Regions from separate parts of the Microbacterium atlanticum genome, predicted to be linked through region 2. Evidence: predicted binding sites of a transcription regulator. Region 2 holds the regulator's gene; the other holds the start of a gene.
What was found. Region 2 encodes LexA, which represses DNA repair genes until DNA is damaged. Its sites were predicted from a motif close to TCGAACANNTGTTCGA; they were not measured.
Positions count from the first base shown of each region.

Region 1 (11,176 bases), 110 kb from region 2:
GGGTCTGGATGAACCGGTTGGATGCCCCGACCAGGCGCATGATGCCCAGCTCGCGCCGTCGCGCGTACGCCGAGAGCCGGATCGTGGTGGCGATGAGCAGGACGGCCGCGATGAGCATGAGGGCTGCGATGCCGACGGCGATGTAGGTCGCGACGGTGAGCGCGGAGAAGAGGGGCTCGAGGTACTGCAGCTGATCCTGCACCTGCTCGACGCCGGCCGTGCCGGTGAACGCCTCGATGATGACCGCCGACTGGGCGGGGTCCACGAGCGTGATGCGGAAGGTCTCGTTCACCTGCTCGGGGGTGACCACGCTGGCGTCCTCCTCGCCCACGAGGTCCAGCAGCTCCTCATAGGCCTGCTGATGGTCCAGGAACACCATGTCCCGGATGAGCGGCGACAGCGCGCTGCCGGCGAGCTTCCCCCGCACCTCCTCGACCTGCTCGGGCGTCGCCTCTCCGTCGGCGCAGGTCGCCTGATTGGTGGAGATCTCCGTGCACATGTAGATGGCGACCTGCGCGCGGTCGACCCAGAAGTCGCGCATGGTCCCGATCTGCATCTGCATGAGGATGGCGGCGCCGACGAACGTGAGCGACACGAACGTGACGAGGATGACCGAGATCACCATGGAGACGTTGCGCCGGAGACCGGTGAACGCCTCCGACATGATGAGTCCGAACCTCATGAGGTGGGCCCCACTTCGTCGTCGGGATCTGTCTCACCGAGTCCGAGGCGATCCGCGAGCCCCAGCTCCGCCACCTCGATCTGGTCCATGACGGGGATCGACTGCGTCTGGGACGGCGCCTGTTCCGTGGCCGTGCCCTCCGGATTCGCTGGGTCCACATCCTCGTCGGACGGTGCTTCGACCGCGTGCTCCAGCGCCCGAGCCTTGCTCAGCTCGTCTGCCGCCAGCGCCGCCGCCATCGCGGCCGTGGTCGCAGCCGAGGCCGCAGCCGAGGCTGCGGCATCCGTCTCCGCGACCGTGATCGTGCCGTCGTCGGACACGACGGTCGGATCCAGACCCGCCGCCGCAGCGAGGGAGGCTTCGCGCTGCACCTCGAGCACCGCCGTGAGCGCGGCCACGGCGGCAGCGCCGCGCTCGGGCTCCGGGGTGAGGCTGGGCAGGTTCGAGCGGTCGCCGTAGCCGCCGTGCCGCTCGTCGCGCATGATCTCGCCGTGGCTCAGCTCGATGACCCGACGCTGCATCTGGTCGACGAAGCCGGCCTCATGCGTGGCCATCACGACCGTGGTGCCGCCGGCGTTGATGCGCGCAAGCAGCTGCATGATGTCGATGGAGGTCGCCGGGTCGAGGTTGCCGGTCGGTTCATCGGCGAGGAGGATCTGCGGACGGTTGACGAGGGCACGCGCGATCGCCACTCGCTGCTGCTCACCGCCGGAGAGCTCATGCGGGAACCGCTTCTCCTTACCGGCGAGCCCGACGAGGGCGAGCACCTCCGGCACCGCCTGCTGGATGAAGCCTCGTGATGAGCCGATCACCTGCAGCGTGAAGGCGACGTTCTGGAAGACCGTCTTGGTGGGAAGCAGCCGGAAGTCCTGGAACACGGCGCCGATGTGACGGCGGAAGTACGGCACCTTGCGGTTCGACAGGGTGCGCAGGTCGCGGCCGAGCACGACCACCCGGCCCTCGCTCGGCGTCTCCTCGCGCAGGATCAGTCGCAGACAGGACGACTTCCCCGAGCCGGAGGCACCGACGAGGAAGACGAACTCACCACGCTGCACCTCGAAGTCGACATCGCTGAGGGCGGGCTTCGCAGTGCCGCGAAAGCGCTTCGTGACGTTCTCGAACCGGATCATGGCCTAACGAGCCTAAGCGGCCGTGGGGGTCTGCGGTCCAGCGACACCCGCCCGACCGGGACGAGGTGTCCCGCCTGCACGGCAGGGATGTCGGAGGTATGTTCTAACCTCGTTCCATGATCTCCTCCGCGACCCCTGGGGCGACAGCCGCGGACCCGCGCGGTGTGGGACAAGTCGGTGAGCCCTCCCTCGATGAGGAGACATGGATCGACGCTGCGGCACCCGTGCCCGACGATCTCGACCTCGTCACCGAAGTGGACGGCATGATGGCGGCGTTCGCGGCGGAGCGCTTCGTACGCATCGACACCCTGCGTCGTCGAGCCGTCGCCGATGGCGCCCGCTCGGGCGGAGCGCTGGCTTCCGTCGTCGAGAGGTCGGTGCGCCTCGAACTGGCATCGGCCCTGCGCATCACCGAGGCTGCGGCGGCACGCCTGCTGAACCTGGCGCAGGCCCTCGTCCACCGCTATCCCGACATCCTGGAGTCGCTTCACCGTGCCCGCATCAGCGAGCGGCACGCCGAGATCATGGTCGACGCCCTCGATGCCGTCGCACCGGACGTGCGGGCGCGCCTGAGGGGGCGCGCGTCGGAGCTGGCAGAGCAGCTTCCGGTCGGCTCGTTCCGCAGACAGCTCGCCCGGCTGATCGAGACCGAGCGCTCCGCCACCCTCGCCGACCGCCACGAATCAGCTCTTCGGCAGCGTCGAGTGGTGGTGGAGGTCGCCGACGATGGGATGGCGTGGCTTCACGCGTTCCTCCCTGCGGTGGAGGCGCACGCCATTCACGGCAGGATCACGGCGATGGCCAAGGCGCTCGGAGCACGGACCGATGAGGAGCGCACGCTGGATCAGCGTCGTGCCGACGTGCTCGGCGACCTCCTCGTCGACGGCGACACGGCGGCGGTCGCTCCCCAGGCGCGCGGCATCCGAGCCACCGTCGCCATCACCGTGCCGGCGCTCGCCCTGCTCGACGCGCGCGCCGTAGACGTCCACGCGGGCCACTCGCCGGCGGCGGTGGAAGGCCTGGGACCGATCCCTCTCGAACGGGCGCGCGAACTGTGCGGCGGCGCCGACGGCTGGATGCGCGTGCTCACGCATCCCGAGACGGGAGCGGTGCTCTCCGTCGGGCGCGAGCAGTACCGTCCGCCGCCGGCGCTCCGCCGGCTGGTCCGGTGGCGAGCAGACCGGTGCATGGCTCCTGGCTGCGGGATTCCGGCCTCGCGGTGCGAGATCGATCACACCGTCGCCTGGGAGCACGGGGGCGAGACCTCGCTCGACAATCTGGCTCCCCTCTGCAAGGGACACCACACCCTCAAGCACAACGGAGGGTGGCAGGTGGAGCAGATCTCCGGAAGCGGGGGTGCGCTGCAATGGACGTCGCCCGCGGGGCGTCGCTACGTCACCGAGCCGGAACGCCGGGTGCCAGTGTTCTGCTCCTCGGTGAACGACTCCGCGGCGCCGTTCTGACCCGCCGTGCGAGGCGTCAGTCGTCGTCCTTGCGCTTGCGCCAGCGGATGCCGGCCGAGATGAAGCCGTCCAGGTCGCCGTCGAACACGATCGCCGGGTTGCCGACCTCGTGGCCGGTGCGGAGGTCCTTCACGAGCTGCTGCCCGTAGAGGAAATAGGAGCGCATCTGGTCGCCCCAGCTGGCCGTGATGGTGCCGGCGAGCTCCTTCTTCTTCGCCGCCTCCTCCTCGCGCTTGAGCAGGAGCAGACGGGTCTGCAGCACCCGCATCGCGGCGGCGCGGTTCTGGATCTGCGACTTCTCGTTCTGCATCGACACGACGATCCCCGTCGGCAGGTGCGTGAGGCGCACGGCCGAGTCCGTCGTGTTGACCGACTGCCCACCGGGACCGGACGAGCGGAAGACATCGACCCGGATGTCACCCTCCGGGATGTCGACCTCGACGGCCTCCTCCATCACGGGGATGACCTCCACGGCGGCGAACGAGGTCTGCCTCTTGTCGGCGGAGCCGAACGGGCTGATGCGGGCGAGACGGTGCGTCCCCGCCTCGACCGACAGCGTGCCGTAGGCGTACGGAGCGTCGACCTCGAAGGTCGCCGACTTGATGCCGGCTCCCTCGGCGTATGACGTGTCCATGACCTTCACCGGGTACTTGTGCCGCTCCGCCCAGCGCAGGTACATGCGCATCAGCATCTCGGCGAAGTCGGTGGCGTCGTCGCCGCCCGCGCCGGAGCGGATCGTCACGACGGCGGACCGGGCGTCATACTCGCCGTCCAGCAGCGTCTGCACCTCGAGCTGGCTGATGATGTCCTCGAGTTCGGCGATCTCGTGACGCGCTTCCTCGGCGGAGTCCTCATCGTCCATCTCGTTGGCGAGCTCGACGAGGACGTCCAGATCGTCCAGGCGCTGCTCGACGTCGGTGATCCGCTTGAGCTCGGCCTGGCGATGGCTCAGCGCGCTGGTGACCTTCTGGGCCTTCTCGACGTCGTCCCACAGGTCGGGGGCGCCGGCCTCCTCGCTGAGACGGGCGATGTCGGCGTTGAGTGCCTCGACGTCGACCACGGCCTTGATGTCGGCGAACGTGGAGCGCAGGGCCTGGATGTCGGCGGAGGGATCGAAGTCGAGCATGACACTCCAGACTAACGTGGAAGAGATGACCGATCACGCCGGCTCCCCCACTGCCAGGGACGTGCTGTGGCGGTTCGGCCCGATGGTGTACGGCCCCACCGTGCTGTTCGCGCTCGGCGAGGGTGCCGTCATCCCGCTGATTCCCGTGATCGCAGCACAGCTCGGAGCGGATGTCGCCACCGCCGCCCTGGTCGCCTCGGCGCTCGTCGTCGGGCAGCTCTGCGGCAACATGCCCGCAGGCTGGGCGGTCGCCCGGATCGGCGAGCGCCTCACCATGGCGGTGGCGGGCTTCATCTCTCTCGCCGGCGTGGTCGGAATGGCCCTCGCCCCGTCGCTGGGCCTCTTCGCGATCGCCGTCTTCCTCATCGGCTTCTGCGCCGCAGCCTTCGGCCTCGCACGGCACTCCTTCATGACCACACGCGTTCCGCTGGCGTTCCGCGCCCGCGCCCTGTCGCTCCTCGGGGGCACGTTCCGGCTGGGCATGTTCATCGGTCCGTTCGTAGCCGCGGGGCTGCTGGCGGTCTTCGGCGACGAGCACGCCGCCATCTGGTTCTTCGGCGGATGCCTCGCCGGCACGATCATCCTGGTGCTGCTGGGCCCGGACCCCGAGAAGCAGTTCCTGGCGCCGGGCGCCGCGCGCGACGACGTCGGGGCGGAGGACACCGGGGAGCCCGTGACGGGCGCGATCCCGACGGTGGAGCGCACGGGTGTCCTGCGGACCATGTGGCGTCACCGCTGCGTGCTTTCGACACTCGGGCTGGCCGCGGCATCCCTCTCCGCCGTCCGCTCCGCGCGCCAGGTCGTGCTGCCGCTGTGGGGTGTGTCGATCGGGCTGGACGCTCAGACGATCGCGCTCGTGGTCGGCATCTCGGGCGCCATCGACTTCGCATTGTTCTATGCGAGCGGCCAGGTGATGGACCGCTTCGGGCGCCTCTGGGCCGCTCTGCCCGCCATGCTGCTCATGGGCGCCGGCTTCGTCGCGCTGGCGTTCACGCACGATCTGCCGCAGTCAGCGATGTGGTTCGCGATGTTCGCCGCCGTGCTGGGCGTCGGCAACGGGCTGTCCAGCGGCATCCTGCTCACCCTCGGCGCCGATGTGGCTCCGAAGGCGGAGCCCGCGGCGTTCCTCGGGTCGTGGCGAACCCTCACCGACGCGGGCGGTGCCGTCGCGCCGCTGCTCGTCTCGGGCATCGCCGCCGCCGCGTCGCTCGCCGTCGCGACGGGCGTGATGGGCGCGGTCGGCCTGCTCGGCGCGCTCGCATTCGTGCGCTGGGTGCCCCGCTACGTCCCGCGGACGAGACCATGAGCGGCGTCGTGCAGTTCTGCCGCAGCCGCAACCACGATCGGCGCTGCACGCGCCCGCTCGACCACCCGGGCCTGCACCGTCACCGCGCGATCATGTGGACCGATGCGGCAGCCGACCCGCCGCGCTGCTCCGGCTCCGGCGCACCCGGTGAGCCGGCGGCCCTGCTCGCCGACGGCTACCCCGGCGGGAGGGCGCTGTGCCCCGTGTGCCTTCGGTTCGTGGAGCTCGACGGCGCGTCGCGGCTCGTCGAGCACGACAGCTCCGATGAGGCGGAGACGCGCACCGAGACCGAGCGCCGCCGCGCCTGGATCAACGCGCACGGCTGGTAGGCGGCCGCGGGCCGCTCACTCTGTCGTCAGCGGAGCGCCGTGCGGCTCGTCGCGGTGGCTTGGAGCGCGACGCCGTCGGGCAGGAACAGCGTGACGATCGGCGGATGCCACTCCCCCGCGACCGCCACGCGCGCGGAGACGCCATCGGGACTCGATGCCGACACGAGCACCGCGTCGTCTCCGATCTCGGCGACCATGGCCTCGGCCTCGCGGCGCACGCCGCCGTTCTCCAGCACCGCAACGGGTTGCCCATTTGCAACGGACAGCTCGAACCCGTCCGCCGCGGCGAGGGCCGCGGCATCCGCGACCGCGTCCAGCTGCTTCTGAGCGAGGTACAGGCTCGTCGCGGCGGAGCACACCAGGATCACCGCGATCGCGAGCAGGCCGTAGCCGAGAGTGAGCAGCAGGACGCTCCCCTCGTCGTCGGTGTGCGCCGCGCGCCACCGGGGGTTCATCCGCCGCTCCAGAAGCGCGAGACCTTGTGGGCAGCGGATGCCTCGACGGGAACGGCCGCGATGCGGTCGAGCCCGAGCACGGGTGGGACGAGCGGCAGCGGCACCGTCGTGCGGACGGTCACGTGGAGCGTCGCACCGGCACGTGGGCATGACGCCCCCTCGGGCGCGCACGCGAGGGCGAGGTCGACCCCGGCGAGGCCGTACTCCTCGGAGACCGCGTCGATGACGGCATCCGCGCGCTGCCGTGCGTCGGCGGCGCCCGTCGCGGTCGACACGGCACGCGCGACATGCCGGGCGGCCGCCTCGGCACCGAGGCTCTGTCCTTGGATCATCCCCAGCGCCACCACGAGGTAGACGAGCGGGACGAGCATGAGCAGTCCCACGAGGATGAACTCCAGCGCGGCGGACCCGCGCTCGTCGTCGTCAGTCGAAGGATTCGATCGGCGCATGGGCGGTCACCTCCAGTGCGCGTGGGGCTCCGAGCAAGCCGATGAGCGGCAGAGTGGCGGCGACTCGCACCTCCACGGCGTCGTGCCCGAGAGCGGAGGTCCGGCGCACGGCGACATCATCCGCGAACTCCGCCCCCACGGTGCGGGAGACGATGTCCCTGGTGCGCTCGGCACCCTCTTGGAGCGTGGTGTCGGCGAGCGCCGCGTGGTACGCGCCCTCCACGGCCGCGTCGTGGACGACGTTGCGCACGTACACCGCGAGACCGAGCTGCAGCACGGCGAGCGTGAGCACGGTCAGCAGCGCGCCCACGAGGACGAACTCGACCGGGCTCGCGCCCGCCTCGTCGTCACGGTGCGCGGCGAGCGGGGCGCGGGCGGCCCGGATCGCGCGGACGGCGAGGGCGCTCACCTGGTCAAAGACCGGAGACGCGGCTGATCGCCTGCTCGAACAGGTCGGCGAGCGCGGGTCCCGCCATCGCCCAGATCACCACCACGAGACCTGCGGTCATCAGCGTGATCAGAACCCAGCCGGGAACATCGCCGCGGTCGTCGTCGGTGACGTCGCGCATCGCCGCGTGCAACCGGAAGACCAGCCGCTGCATCCGTGTTCTCATCATTTCTCCTTCCGGCTTCAGCCGAGTCCGAGTCGAAGCATGAAGATCCCCGGGAACACCGCGAACAGCACGCTCAAGGGCAGAATCAAGAAGACGAGGGGGAAGAGCATGTAGATCTCCTTCCGCCCGGCGCGCTCGATGAGCGCGCGTTTGGCGTCCTCGCGGGCATCGAGCGCCTGCGCCTGCAGAACGCCCGCGAGGGGTGCGCCTCGCTCGAGCGCGGCGACCAGCTGATCGACGGCGCGCGTGAGAGCCGGGATCTCGAGGCCGCTCGCCAGTCGGGACAGCGACTCGGCCAGGGGCGAACCGGTGCCCACGGCGACGACGACGCCGCGCAGCTCCGCGGTGAGCTCGCCGGCGCCGACCTCGCTGACCCGCCGCAGCGAGTCCAGGATGCCCTCGCCGGCCGACAGGCACAGCGCGAGGAACTCGAGCACCGTGGGGAGCTCCTCCTCGATGCGCGCCGCGCGGGAGCGAGCCGCCCTTGTGAGCCAGGCGTCGTACGACAGCGCACCGGCGACGGCGGCCACCGGCGGGAGAAGCCCCAGGGCCGGAGAGCCGCGCCCCACGAGCACGAGCCCCACGATCAGCGCGCCGCCGGCGCCGAGCCCCGCGACAGCCCACGCCAGCTGGCGTCCTCGAAAGGTCGCCGGGTCGATGGTCCAGCCGGCACGGTGGAGGCGTCGAGCCAGGACGGCCTCGCCGCCGGCCAGCCGGCCGAGCCGGCGCGCTGCGAACGCCGACCAGGCGAACGCCGACCAGCCGGCGCCGGCCGAGACGTCCAGCCCTCGGGGATCGGTGACATCACGGACGTAGGGGGCGATCCGGCGCGCGAGGCTCGGCGCGCCCCAGCGCGGCGCCAGCGAGACCAGCAGGCACGCCCCGACGCCCAGCGCGGTGCCGAGCACCACAGCGTAGGCCACGTCGCCCACCACGAAGCCGTTCACCCGAACCACCGCCGGGGTTCGGGCAGGCGTCCCAGCCGCAGCATGAGCCGGTACGCGACGAATGACACCGCGGCGCCGATCAGGATGAGGGCGACGCCGGTGGGGCTGCCGTACGCGCCGGCCCCCTCGGGCCGCATCGCCAGGAGGGCCAGGATCACCCAGGGGGCCACGACGCCCAGGACCGCGGCGCCCCGGATCCACGACTGCCGCGACTCGACCTCCGCGCGCAGAGCGGCGTCGGCGCGGACGGATGTCGCCAGCGCGCGCAGCACCGGCGTCAGCTCGGTTCCCCCCACCTGGCGCGCCATCCGCAGCGTCTCGACGATTCGGTCAGCCACCGGGTCTGCCAGCGCCGTCTTCAGTCGCTGTATGCCGGACTCGAAGTGGCCGGAGGCTGCCATGTCGCGCGCGAAGGCGGCGAAGGCGGGGCGCAGCTCGGCCGGTGCCGAGTCGGCCAGACTCGCCACCGCGTCGGGGAGCGACATCCCCGCGCGCACCGACGCGATGAGGAGGTCGCAGACGTCGGGCCACAGCGCGCGACGGGTGCGGAGCAGCCTCGACCGCCGCGCCCGGAGCCAGGCGAACGGCGCGAGCGCTCCGGCCGCCGCGGCGACGAGCGCGAGCGCCCCGACCGGAGCGATCAGCCAGGCGACGGCCGCGGCGACGACGGCGCAGACGCCCGCCACGACGATGGTCGCCGGCACGGAGGCGCGCGGCATTCCGGCATCCTCGAGCAGGCGCGACACGCGCCCGCGCCGCGAGACGACCACCCGGGCACCGGCGCCGGCCGGCCACATCCATGGCGACAGCATGAGCAGGAGTCCCGCCGCCAGCACGGCACCCCACACGAACGTCACGCCGCGTCCGCCCGGTAGAGCGTGCGGGCGGAGATGACGCCGCGGTCGACTCCGGTGGGAGCGACGATCTCCACCACCCGTCGCGTTCCGGTGGTGTCGCGCTGGCAGTGGGCGACCAGGTCGACGGATGCCGCGACCGCCGGCAGCACGAAGCCCGAGTCGATGTTCCGCCCGGCCAGGAGGGGCAGCGCCGCGAGCTTTCCCAGTGCCTCGCGGGCCGAGTTGGCGTGGATCGTCGCCGTGCCCGGCACTCCCGTGTTCAGCGCGAGCAGCAGGTCCAGCGCCTCGGCGTCACGGACTTCGCCGACCACGAGCCGGTCGGGCCGCATGCGCAGGGCCTCTTTCACCAGGCGCCGCAGCGTCACCTCGCCGGTGCCTTCGAGACTGGGCTGGCGGCCCTGTAGCGCAACGAGGTCGGGGGCCGCGACCGCCAGCTCGAACGTCTCCTCCACCGTGACGATCCGGTGCTCGGGCGGACACGCGGCGATGAGCGCGCCCAGCAGGGTGGTCTTTCCGGCGTGAGTGGCGCCCGAAACCAGCACCGAGCTCCCCGCGACCATGGCATCGCGCAGCATCGTCGCAGCCTCCGAGTCGAGGGACCCGGCCGCGACCAGTCTGCCCAGGTCACGGTAAGCCGGCAGGAACTTTCGGATGTTCACCGCCCAGTGGCGGCGCGTGATGTCGGGGATGACCACGTGGAGGCGGCTGCCGTCGGGGAGCGAGGCGTCGACGAACGGCTGGCTCAGGTCGACGCGACGTCCGCTGGACTGCAGCATCCGCTCGACGAGATCTCGAACCGCAGTGTCGGTGAGCATGAGGGGTGTGCGCTCGGGCACGCCCCCGCGGGCGACGAAGATGCGGTCGGGGGCGTTGATCCACACCTCCTCGACCGTGGGGTCGTCGAGGTAGGCCTGCAGCGGCCCGAAGCCGGCGACGGCGGCGAGCACCTCCCGCACGCATGCCGTCTCGTCGTCGACCGGAGCCAGACCCCGCGCCAGCGCGAAGTCGTTGTGGCGGCGCACCTCGGCGCGCGCGACCTGCGCGGCGAACTCCGGGTCGCGGGTGGGGTCAGACCGCTCGGCGCGCAGCCGTTCGCGCACGCGCTCGGCCACGAGGGTGGCGACGGGGGCGGCGGAAGCGGTCACCCCAGCATCCTGGCAATTCGGCACCGAGCCGGCCGAAAGTTATCCACAGATGCGGCGGGGGCGTGTGCGAGGCAGGATGGGAACGACGACGAAAGGGACCACGATGACCACGAAGAAGATGGAACTGGCAGCCGGCGCGAAGGCCGGACTCGGAGTCCTCGGACTCGTGCAGGCGGCGTTCGCGTTCCTGGCGTTCTGGGACCTCGCTCATCGCGGCGCCGACGAGGTCCGCGGACCGAAGGCCGTCTGGATCCCGGCGATCCTCGTCAACTGGATCGGTCCGGCGAGCTACTTCCTGTTCGGCATCCGCCGCTGATCGCGTCAGTAGACTGATCCCACTCGCGGGAGTGGTGGAATTGGCAGACACGCAGGATTTAGGTTCCTGTGCCTTCGGGCGTGTGGGTTCAAGTCCCACCTTCCGCACGCGAGCGCTCGCATCCTCCGCCGACTGACGACGGGAAACCCACATCGTGCATGCTGTTCCCACCGCCCTGATCCCGTGGCTCGACCCGGCTTCCATCATCGGATGGGCGGGGCCCTGGGCGCTCGTCGTCGTCTGCTTCATCGTCTTCGCCGAGACCGGCCTGCTGGTGGGCTTCCTGCTCCCCGGCGACACGCTGCTGGTGATCTCCGGCCTCCTGTCCCACCCGCAGCCGTACGCGCCCAACGGGGT
Region 1 is NZ_CP063813.1:1,401,517-1,412,692, reverse strand. Features, by position in the region: gene ftsX (permease-like cell division protein FtsX) at 1-682, opposite strand, end outside; gene ftsE (cell division ATP-binding protein FtsE) at 679-1,812, opposite strand; gene IR212_RS06265 (HNH endonuclease signature motif containing protein) at 1,929-3,275, shown strand; gene prfB (peptide chain release factor 2) at 3,292-4,401, opposite strand; gene IR212_RS06255 (MFS transporter) at 4,427-5,707, shown strand; gene IR212_RS06250 (hypothetical protein) at 5,704-6,036, shown strand; gene IR212_RS06245 (pilus assembly protein TadG-related protein) at 6,063-6,491, opposite strand; gene IR212_RS06240 (TadE family protein) at 6,488-6,940, opposite strand; gene IR212_RS06235 (TadE/TadG family type IV pilus assembly protein) at 6,915-7,325, opposite strand; gene IR212_RS06230 (hypothetical protein) at 7,354-7,542, opposite strand; gene IR212_RS06225 (type II secretion system F family protein) at 7,572-8,501, opposite strand; gene IR212_RS06220 (type II secretion system F family protein) at 8,498-9,358, opposite strand; gene IR212_RS06215 (TadA family conjugal transfer-associated ATPase) at 9,355-10,503, opposite strand; gene IR212_RS06210 (PLDc N-terminal domain-containing protein) at 10,607-10,819, shown strand; tRNA gene IR212_RS06205 (tRNA-Leu) at 10,845-10,926, shown strand; gene IR212_RS06200 (DedA family protein) at 10,974-11,176, shown strand, end outside.
Region 1: IR212_RS06265 (HNH endonuclease signature motif containing protein) is a predicted target of LexA. The motif match lies at 1,903-1,918, and genes of this name have one in related genera.

Region 2 (11,176 bases):
GTCCGGCCTGCAGGCCCTCCAGAGGGTCGGCACCGTGCGCGCGCAGCACCGCGTCGCGCGCGGTGACGAGGCACGAGAGGTTGGCGCTGGTCGCACCGGTGGCGAAGCCGACGCCGCTGCCGGCGGGGAGTCCCAGCAGCTCGAGCAGCCACGCCGCGGCGACCTCTTCGACGGCGGCGGTGGCGGGCGTCGGCTGCCGCGACCCGGTGTTCTGATCCCACGCAGACACCAGCCAGTCGGCCGCGAGCGCGGCGGGGTAGGTCCCCCCGATGACGAACCCGTAGAACCGCGGCGAGCCCATCGCCATGAGCCCGGGAGCGGATGCCTCCACCAGCTCTTCGACGACCGCCTCGGCATCCTGGCCACGATCGGGCAGGTCGCGCCGCAGCCGGGCGAGCACGGCGTCGGCGTCGGCGTCGGGGCGGATCGGCCGCTGGCCCACGGATTCGAGCCACGCCGAGGAGTGGCGATGCGCCGCGTCCAACGCCCGCCGGTAGCCGTCGGCCGTCGGACCGTCCTCGACAGCACCGGCACGGCCCCTGTGCTCGGTGCTCTGTGCGTCCCCGCGTGCGATGCCGTCGTGCATGACTGCCCTCCGCGCCGATCATCCGCCGTCGGCGGGCGAAGGGCAAGGGACGGCGCTGTCAGGAGCGGACGAGCTTGACCGTCAGCGAGTCGACGAGCACTGCGATCCGGTCGTCGGCCGCCCAGCGCTTGGCGAGGCGAGCGAGCACGGCGTCCAGCTCGGCCTTCTCGAGGCCGTTCATCAGCTGGAGCTTCACGATGAGCTCGGGACCGCGCAGACGCGCCTCGGGGTCGCCGGCGTCGACGACGAGGTCGATCACCGAGAGCTCGCCCCCGATGCTCTCGCGGAGCCCCGCGACGACTTCGGCCGACAAGTAGCTCGGTTCCCACGGCTGCGACTGGCCGATCGCCCACACGGCGGGGCGCCGGATGACGAACTCGGTCTCGGAGCCCGGGTCGATGACGATGAGGTCGGTGTCGTCCGCCGCGGCGGCCAGAGCCGTGCGGACGCCCTCCACCGGGACAGGCCGGGCTGCGGCATCCCACTTCTTCATGCTGTCGACCGAGGTGAACACCGGGAGCACCCGGCGCCCGTCGGGTGCGGCGACGGTCACGATCGACAGCTCCTGCGTCTTGTCGACCTCGATTCCGTGTGCGCCCACCCCGTGATCGCCCTTGTCGGCCATGAGCGGGATGAGCAGTCGCGCGCTGCGGTACGCGTCGACGACCTCGCGCTCTGAGCCCGAGCCGGCGCGGAACGCCGTCAGCGCGGCGAGCAAGGCCGGATCGGCCGAGCCGTCGTCAGACGCGTGCGGGTTGGAGTGGAAGCCCCTCCCCTCCCACGGCACCCCGGCCGAGTCGGCGGCGCGGTCTCCGTGCGGGTGGCCCGGACCGTCGGACGGCCGATCAGTGTCCGGCGACATCCAGTGCCTCGGCGAGCGTGAACGCGCCGGCGTACAGCGCCTTGCCCACGATGGCACCCTCGACACCGAGCGGCACGAGCTCGCGCAGGGCTGCGATGTCGTCGAGGCTCGACACGCCGCCGGACGCGACGATCGGCTTGGGCGTGCGCGAGGCGAGCTCGCGCAGGAGCTCCAGGTTCGGTCCCTTGAGGGTGCCGTCCTTGGTGACGTCGGTGACCACGTACCGGCTGCAGCCGGCCGCCTCGAGGCGGTCGAGCACGGTCCACAGGTCGCCGCCGTCCCGCGTCCACCCCCTGGCGGCCAGCGTCGTGCCGCGCACGTCGAGGCCGACAGCGATCACGTCGCCGTAGCGGCCGATCACATCGGCGGCCCACTCGGGATTCTCGAGCGCCGCGGTGCCGAGGTTGATGCGCGCGGCGCCACTCTCGAGGGCAGCCTCGAGGGTGCGGTCATCGCGGATGCCGCCCGACAGCTCCACCTGCACGCCGCGCACCTGCTTGATCACCTTGCGCAGCACGCCGGCGTTGCTCCCGCGGCCGAACGCGGCGTCGAGGTCGACCAGGTGGATCCACCGGGCGCCCTGCCGCGCGAAGTCGAGGGCGGCGTCGACAGGATCGCCGTAGTTCGTCTCGGTGCCCGCCTCACCCTGGGTCAGACGCACGGCCTTGCCGTCGGCGACGTCGACGGCGGGCAGAAGGACGAGCTCGGGGGTGGACGCGAAATCGTTCATGGCTCCTCGTGCGGGAAGATCGCGGAAGCGCACGCTCCCGGAGTTGGCACGGTCTCAGAGGTTATCCCCGCCGAGCCCCTCGATCCAATTCGAGAGCAGCCGGATGCCGGCCTCCCCCGACTTCTCGGGATGGAACTGGGTGGCCGACAGCGGTCCGTTCTCGACCGCGGCGAGGAAGGGCGTGCCGTACTCGCACCACGTCAGAACCGGCTCGGGGAACGGCGGCTGCACGTCGAGAAGCCACTTCTGGGCGCCGAACGAGTGGACGAAGTAGAACCGTTCGTCCTCGATGCCGCGGAACAGGCGCGAGCCCTCGCCGGGCTGCACGGTGTTCCACCCCATGTGCGGCAGGACCGGGGCATCCAGTTCGGTCACCACTCCGGGCCACTCCCCCATGCCCTCGGTGTCGACGCCGCGCTCCACGCCGCGTTCGAAGAAGATCTGCATCCCGACGCAGACGCCGATCACCGGTCGCCCGCCGGCGAGCCGGCGCTCGATGAGCTCGTCGCCGCGGCTGGCGCGCAGCGCTTCGGCGACGGCGCGGAACGCACCCACGCCGGGGACGAACAGGCCGTCCGCCTCCATCACGAGACCGCGGTCGGACGTCAGCCGGGCGTCGGCTCCGGCCGCGACCAGCGCCTTGACGGCGGAGTGCACGTTGCCCGACCCGTAGTCCAGGACGGCGACGAGCGGCCTCTCGCGGTCGGAGGACGCGCCAGCGCTCATAGGGCGCCTTTCGTGCTCGGGATGCCGTCGACGAGCGGGTCGAGCGCCTTGGCCTGCCGGAAGGCCCGGGCGAAGGCCTTGTACTCCGCCTCGGCGATGTGATGCGGATCGCGGCCCGCGAGGACGCGCACGTGGACGGTCAGGGCCGCGTTGTACGAGACGGCCTCGAAGCTGTGACGCACCAGCGACCCGGTGAAGTGGCCGCCGATGAGGTGGTGCTCGAACCCGGCCGGCTCGCCGGTGTGCATGAGGTAGGGGCGGCCGCTGATGTCGACGACGGCCTGCGCGAGCGCTTCGTCGAGAGGCACCAGTGCGTCGCCGTAGCGCGAGATGCCGGCCTTGTCGCCGAGGGCTTCTCGGATGGCCTGACCCAGGACGATGGAGATGTCTTCGACGGTGTGGTGCGCATCGATGTCGGTGTCACCAGAGGCGCGGACGGTGAGATCGGTGAGCGAGTGCTTGGCGAACGCGGTCAGCATGTGGTCGAAGAAGGGCACCGTGGTGTCGATGCGGCTGCGCCCGGTGCCGTCGAGGTCCAGCTCGAGCTCGACCGTGGATTCGCTCGTCGCCCGTCGCAGCGAGGCGGTGCGGGTTGCGGCGCTCATGCGCTCGATCCTACCGAGGCCAGTGCGTCCAGGAACGCGGTGGTCTCCTCCTCGGTGCCCGCGGTGACCCTGAGGTGATTCGCGATTCCCACGTCGCGGATGAGCACGCCCTGGTCGTAGAGCGCCTGCCACGTCGCCGCGGGATCGGCCACTCCACCGAACAGCACGAAGTTCGTCCACGAGTCGTGCGGCGTGTAGCCGAGCGCCTCGACCGTGGCCGAGATCCGCTCGCGCTGACCGACGATCTCGTCGACCATCCCCAGCATGGTGGGGGCGTGGCGCAGCGCGGCGGTCGCGGCGGCCTGCGTGAGGGCGCTGAGGTGGTAGGGCAGGCGCACGAGCCGGAGGGCGTCGATCAGCGCGGGGTCGGCGGCGAGGTAGCCGACGCGGGCGCCGGCGAACGCGAAGGCCTTGCTCATCGTGCGCGAGACCACGAGCCGCTCGCGGCCGGGGAGCAGGGTCAGCGCCGAGCGCTCATCGTGCGGGGCGAACTCGAAGTACGCCTCATCCACGATCACGATGCCGTCGGTCGCCTCGTAGACCGCCTCGACGACGTCCAGGCCCAGGGGCGTGCCTGTCGGGTTGTTCGGCGAGCAGAGGAACACGACGGCCGGGGCCGCATCGGCCACCTGCGCGGCGGCGTCGGCCGGCTCGACGGTGTAGTCGGTCGATCGCGTGCCGGCGACCCACTCGGCGCCCGTTCCCCGCGTGAGCAGGGGATACATCGAGTACGTGGGGCCGAAGCCGAACGCCCTGCGACCCGGTCCCGCGAAAGCCTGGAGCAGGTGCTGCAGCACCTCGTTCGAGCCGTTGGCAGCCCAGACCTGTTCACGCGTGAGGCCGTGGCCGAGGTAGTCGGCGAACCCCTCGCGCAGCGCCGTGAACTCCCGGTCGGGATACCGGTTCACATCCCGCAGTGCGAGCGCCACGGCGTCCAGGATGTCGTCGGCGACATCCTGCGGCACCGGGTGCGTGTTCTCGTTGACGTTGAGCGCGACCGGCAAAGGCGCCTGCGGTGCGCCGTAGGGCTTCTGCCCGCGGAGATCGGCGCGGAGAGGGAGGTCTTCGAGACGTGCACTCACCCGTCCCATCGTAGAGCCGCACGAGTCGGAGCAGCCTCGCATGACGCCGGCGCCTCGGACGTCGGCGACGTCACCTCGACGGGTCGTACTCCGTGGGGATGGCCAAGCTCTGACCGGGTTGGACGGTCACGCTGTCGAGCGCGTTCAGGCGGGCGATGGCGTCGACCACGTCGCGCGGATCATGCTCGGGTGCCAGCTCTTCGGCGATCGTCCAGAGGGAGTCGCCGTGCGCGACAGTGATCGTCTCGAACGACCCCGTCGGCGCGCCGGCGTCGCGCGAGGCCAGAGCCGCGCCCCCGCCGATCACGGCGGCGGCCAGGGCGATCGCGGCAGGCATCGCGGCCGCTGCCGCGATGACGCGGCGGCCGCGAGCCGTCAGTCGCAGACGGGTCGGGCGCGGCGACGAGGGAGCGGACGTCGTGTAGGCGATCGCAGTCATGATGTCTCCTCGCGATGGGGGAAGAGATTCGCACTCCCCGCCCGGCCGGGGGTGGGGAATGCGAATCTCTCTTCCGAATTTATCTTCGATCTTCTAGCTTGTCAACTGTCGATACCAGGCCCGCATCTTCGAACGCGACACGCGGACCGGTTCCTCCCGGCTCCGCCGGAAGACGGATACGGTTTCGATACGAGAACCCCACCACGGGCCTCCGACATTCGAAGAAACAGCGCTCGCGGGGGCGCAGGACGGGAGCCGGAAGATGAGCGACGCAGCCGGGCGCGACAAGCCCCAGACTCGTCGGCGCAAGAGCCTCAGCGACAAGCAGCTCGCGATCCTCGAAGTGATCCAGCGCTCGATCGCCCGGCACGGCTATCCGCCGAGCATGCGGGAGATCGGCGACGCCGTGGGGCTGAAGTCGCTGTCGAGCGTCACCCACCAGCTGAACCAGCTGGAGCTCAGCGGCTACCTGCGACGGGACGCCGGCAAGACCCGGGCGATGGAGGTGCTCATCGACCTGCCAGGCATGGCCACCGAGAGCCCCGCCGACACCACCCCCTCGCTGGGCGACGCCGCGCTGGTGCCGCTCGTCGGCCGGATCGCCGCGGGCGTGCCCATCACCGCGGAGCAGCAGGTGGAGGAGATCTTCCCGCTGCCGCGCCAGCTCGTCGGCAAGGGCGACCTGTTCATGCTCAAGGTGTCCGGCGAGTCGATGATCGACGCCGCGATCTGCGACGGGGACTGGGTGGTCGTCCGTGCCCAGGCGACGGCCGACAACGGCGACATCGTGGCGGCGATGCTCGACGGCGAGGCCACGGTCAAGACCCTGCGGCAGCGCGACGGCCACACGTGGCTGCTGCCGCGCAACTCCGCCTTCGAGCCGATCCTCGGTGATGAGGCGACCGTTCTCGGCAAGGTCGTCGCGGTGCTGCGTGCCGTCTGATGGCGCTTTCGTCTGAAACGCGTGACGAAGGTCCTGGTGGCACACCGAGCCTGAGCGCTATAAGGGGGGGATGACCGATACCACCAGCGCCGCCGACGCCGATCTCCGCGCGCGCCTCGAGGCGCTCGAGGCGGAGAATGCCCGATTGCGCGGCGAACCAGGGGGCGGCTCGAAGGCATCGGACGCGCCTCCCGGGAGCCGCTGGCGGGCCTTCTTCTCGGCCCTGTGCATCGTGCTGGCGACCATCCTGGTGCCGGTGTCGATCGTCGCCGCGTGGGCGCGCGTCGAACTCGTCGACGAGACGCGCTTCGTACAGACCTTCGCTCCGCTCGCCGACGACCCGCAGGTGCAGGCCCTGGTGGCGCAGGAGGTGACGACCGCGATCGAGGAGTCGCTCGACCTCGACACGGTCGTGAACGATCTCTTCGACGGCATCCAGCAGCTGGACCTCCCACCACGCGCGCTTGCGGCGCTGGACCTGCTCCGTTCACCCGCCGCCCAAGGCGTGCAGAACCTCGTCGACACGACCGTCACGCGCCTGGTGCAGTCCGAGGCGTTCGCCGACGTCTGGGAGGCGACCCTGCGCGCCAGCCATCGGTCTGTGCAGGCCGTCGCCGCCGGGGGCGCCGCGAGCGGCGCGGTGGTGATCACCGGCGAGGGGGAGGTCGGCATCCAGCTGGGTCCGATCATCGAAGAGGTGAAGCAGCGACTCGTGGACCGCGGCATCGGGATCGCGGCGCAGATCCCCGAGATCGACCGGACCATCGTGGTGGCACAGAGCGACGCGCTCGCGGTCGTAGGCACGGTGTACAACCTCGCGGTCGCCGCCGGGTGGTGGACGCCGCTGCTCGCGCTGGTCCTCTTCGTCGCGGGCATCCTCATCGCACGGCGGCGCTCGACGGCGGTCCTCGGCACGGGCGTCGGCATCGCCGTCGGCGCGGCTTCGCTGGCCATCGCGCTCGGCGCGGCAGGGTCCGTGCTCGCCCTGAGTGGTCCCAGCCTCGGCGTGCCGGCCGGTGCGCTGGCCTCGATGTACGGGCAGATCACCGGTGCGATGCGCGACACCGCGGTCGTCCTGACGCTGCTGGGCGTCGTGATCGCCGTCCTCGGCTGGATGTCGGGACGGTGGCGCGGCGCCCGGGCGGCGCGACACGGCGTCGCCTCGGTCAACGCGGGCATCCGCACGGCGGCCCTCCGACGCGGCGTCGACACCGGACGGGTCGGCGCGTGGCTCTTCGGCCAGCGCGTGCTCGTCCGGGCGGTGCTCGGCGTGCTCGCCGTGCTGTGGCTGATGCTTCTGCGCCCGCTGTCGGTCGGCGACGTCTTCCTCGTGCTGATCGTCTGGCTCGTGGTGTGGTGGATCGCGGAACTGCTGCAGCGCCGGCCCGAGGAGGCCGAAGCGGCCACGGCCGCCGCCGCCACGTCGCCGCTCGCGGGCGGCGATGGGGCGACCGACAGTGGTGACACGCTGGTCCTCGATCCCGACGCCGAGACCCTGGTCGTCGACACGGGTGCGGCCGCCCTCGTGGACACGGAGGCCGACACCGTCGTGGTCGACACGGAGGCCGACACCGTGGTGGTCGAGACGCCGGATGCCGCGACCGACGGGGCCGCGGCATCCGGAACGAAGAAGGGCCGCTAACCGCCCACGGTCGCCCGCACCTCCCGGGTCGCCTCGACGAGGTTGCGCAGCGAGGCCACCGTCTCGGCGTACCCGCGCGTCTTGAGGCCGCAGTCGGGATTGACCCAGACACGACGCAGCGGGAGCTCGGCGACGGCGCGGTCGAGCAGCTGCGAGATCTCGGCGACGGACGGCACTCGTGGCGAGTGGATGTCGTAGACCCCCGGGCCGATGCCGGCAGCGAAGCCCGACGACGCGATGTCGCCGATGACCTCGCCGCGGCTGCGAGCGGCCTCGATCGACGTGACGTCCGCATCGAGCGCCGCGATGGCGTCGATCACGGCGTCGAACTCGGAGTAGCAGAGGTGTGTGTGCACCTGCGTGCCGGCGGCCGCGCCCCCGGTCGCGAGCCGGAACGAGCGCACCGACCAATCCAGGTACGACCGCTGATCGGCCCTCTTCAGCGGAAGCAGCTCGCGCAGCGCCGGCTCATCCACCTGGATGACGTGGATCCCCGCCGCCTCGAGATCGGCGATCTCGTCACGCAGCGCGAGGGCGACCTGGTTCGCCGTCTCGCTGAGCGGCTGGTCGTCGCGGACGAACGACCACGCCAGGATCGTGACGGGTCCGGTCAGCATCCCCTTCATCGGCTTGTGGGTGAGCGTCTGCGCGAAGGCCGACCAGGGGACGGTGATCGGCGCGGGCCGCGCCACATCGCCCCACAGGATGGAGGGGCGCGTGGCGCGCGAGCCGTAGGACTGCACCCAGCCGTTGACCGTGACGGCGAAGCCGTCGAGGTGCTCGGCGAAGTACTGCACCATGTCGTTGCGCTCGGCTTCGCCGTGGACGAGGACGTCGAGCCCGAGGTCCTCCTGGACAGCCACCACCCGGGCGATCTCGTCCCGGAGGAACCGGTCGTACTCCGCCGCGTCGAGCTCGCCTCGGCCGTGTCGCGCGCGGGCGCGGCGGATCTCGTCCGTCTGGGGGAACGATCCGATGGTCGTCGTCGGCAGCACCGGCAAGTCGAGCTTCTCGTCCTGCGCGGCGACGCGTGCGGTGTACGAGCCGCGATCGAAGTCCTCTTCCGCGAGCGCGCCGGTGCGGACGCGCACCGCCCCGTCGCGCACACCCGGGGCCGACCGTCGGTCGGCCAGCGCCGCGGATGCCTCGTCGAGGGCGTCCCCGATCGCCTCGCGGCCGCCCGCCAGACCGGTCGCCAGCGTCACCACCTGGCCGACCTTCTGGTCGGCGAACGCCAGCCAGGACGCCAGACGCGCAGACAGCGCCGGCTCGTCGGCGACGTCGTGCGGCACGTGCTGCAAGGACGTCGATGTCCCCGCCGCCAGCGCGCCGGCACCGAGCCGTTCGAGCTCGCCGAGGCGCCGCCATGCCGCTTCGAGGTCGCCGCGCCACACGTTGCGCCCGTCGATCACACCGGCGACCACCGTCTTGCCCGCGAGGCCGTCGACGGCCGCCGGGACCCCGCCGCGAGTCAGGTCGATCGCGATCGCCTCGATCGGCGCTGCGGCGAGCGCCGTCCACGCCTCGACCGAGAGCTGCGCGTAGGGGGCGGCGACGAGCACCGCGGGCCGGTCGACGGCGGCGCCGAGTGCTCGATACGCCCGGCCGGCGGCCTCCGCCAGCCTCGCGGGGTCGGCAGGCAGGCTTTCGCTCACGAGCGCAGGCTCCTCCAGCTGCACCCACTCCGCCCCCGCAGCGCGGAGGCTCGCCAGCAGATCGGCGTACACCGGCAGCAGGTCGTCCAGGCGGCTTACCGGGTCGAAGCCGGCGGGAGCGGCATCCGACGCCTTCGCCAGCGCGAGGAGCGTGACGGGACCGACGATCACGGGCCGGACGGTGAAGCCGTCGACCTTCGCCTCGGCGACCTGTCGCGCGAGGCGGTCGCTCGACAGGGCGAACACCGTCTCGGGCCCGATCTCGGGGACGAGGTAGTGGTAGTTGGTGTCGAACCACTTGGTCATCTCGAGGGGTGCAGCCTCACCGGCTCCGCGGGCGGCCGCGAAGTAGGCGCCGAGGCCGATCTGCCCGTCGTCGGCTCGGCGTGCGCCGAAGCGCGCGGGCAGCGCACCGACGGTGACCGCGGCGTCGTGGACCTGGTCGTAGAACGAGAAGGACTCCGGGATCGAGGAGTCCGCTTTGCCCAGGCCGAGGTCGGCGAGGCGTTCCCGCGTGGCGCGGCGGAGATCGGCGGCGGTGCGCTCCAGTGCCTCGAGGTCGCTGGCGCCGGACCAGTGCGCCTCCACGGCTCTCTTCAGCTCGCGGCGGCGCCCGATGCGCGGATAGCCGAGGATCGTGCCTCGAGGGAAGGGCGGGCGGGGGTCGGTCATGTGCATCTCTCTCTCAGGGTGGGTGGACGGTTCCGGGGGACGCCGAAGGCACCGTGGGGACTCCCCCACGGAGGCGTGGCGCGTCTCAGTGGACGGGGCGGGACATGCGCGGGACGGGGTCGAGCAGCCCGGCCCGCGTCAGGACGTCGAGGACGGTGTCGTGGCTGTTGAACGCGTAGAGGTGCACGCCCGGTGCCCCACCGTCGACGACGTCCCTCACCAGCTGCGCCGCGTGCGCGACACCCACGGCGCGCTGTCCCTCGGCGGTCGGCTCGACCTCGAGCGCGACGGCGAGCTCGGCCGGCAGCTGCTCCCCCGTCAGCTCGAGCACCCGCCGCAGTCGCGCGGGCGAGGTGATCGGCATGATGCCCGGCAGGATCGGGATGGTGACCCCGGCCCGGCGGGCGCGCTGCACGAAGCCGAGATAGTCCGCGGCGTGGAAGAACAGCTGGGTGATGGCGAGGGTGGCGCCGGCCGCCTGCTTCGCCAGCAGCGCATCGATGTCGCTGGCGGCATGCCGGGCGCGCGGGTGGCCGTTGGGGAACGCGGCGACTGCGATGTCGACCTGCGGCCGCTCCGCGACGCGTACCGCCCCGGGGACGCCCGGAACCGGCGCCTCGGTGTAGGGGGCGCGCGCGGCCTGCACGCAATCGATCAGCTGAACGAGCTGCGCCGCCGACTCCAGGTCGCCCAGGAACGCGTCGCCCTCCGAAGATCCGGCGGGCGGATCGCCGCGGAGGGCGAGGAAGCTGGTGATCCCGGCGTCGAGGAACTCGCGGATGAGCGACGTCGCACCGGCGTAGCTGTTGCCCACGCACGTCAGGTGGGCGAGGGGCTGGACGTGCGTCTCGCGCAGGATGTGGATCAGCAGCTCGAGGGATCGGCCGCCGGTGGAGCCCCCCGCGCCGTAGGTGACCGAGATGAAGCGAGGGTCGACGGCGGCGAGGTGGCGGATCGTCTCGTGCAGTGCGGCGAAGCCCGCGTCGGAGCGCGGCGGGTACACCTCGAACGAGACCGGCACGCCGGGGGTGCTGAGATCGATCGGCATAGGTCTGCTTCTCAGGTCGGGGACAGGGCTCGGCCGAACGGGAGAGGCCCGGACGGCCGCGGCACCACCCTCACCGCCGCAGCGGAAGGAGGTGTCATCGCGGGCGGGTGCCGGGCTCGGCTGTCGCTCCTGCCCGGTTCCCCGAGGGGCGGGGCGTCCGCGAGGACGACCGGGCGACGATGCGTC
Region 2 is NZ_CP063813.1:1,293,147-1,304,322, reverse strand. Features, by position in the region: gene IR212_RS05770 (pyridoxal phosphate-dependent decarboxylase family protein) at 1-586, opposite strand, end outside; gene IR212_RS05765 (SseB family protein) at 645-1,448, opposite strand; gene priA (bifunctional 1-(5-phosphoribosyl)-5-((5-phosphoribosylamino)methylideneamino)imidazole-4-carboxamide isomerase/phosphoribosylanthranilate isomerase PriA) at 1,432-2,178, opposite strand; gene hisH (imidazole glycerol phosphate synthase subunit HisH) at 2,233-2,904, opposite strand; gene hisB (imidazoleglycerol-phosphate dehydratase HisB) at 2,901-3,509, opposite strand; gene IR212_RS05745 (histidinol-phosphate transaminase) at 3,506-4,600, opposite strand; gene IR212_RS05740 (LysM peptidoglycan-binding domain-containing protein) at 4,662-5,030, opposite strand; gene lexA (transcriptional repressor LexA) at 5,293-5,973, shown strand; gene IR212_RS05730 (hypothetical protein) at 6,044-7,615, shown strand; gene metE (5-methyltetrahydropteroyltriglutamate--homocysteine S-methyltransferase) at 7,612-9,942, opposite strand; gene IR212_RS05720 (methylenetetrahydrofolate reductase) at 10,028-10,990, opposite strand.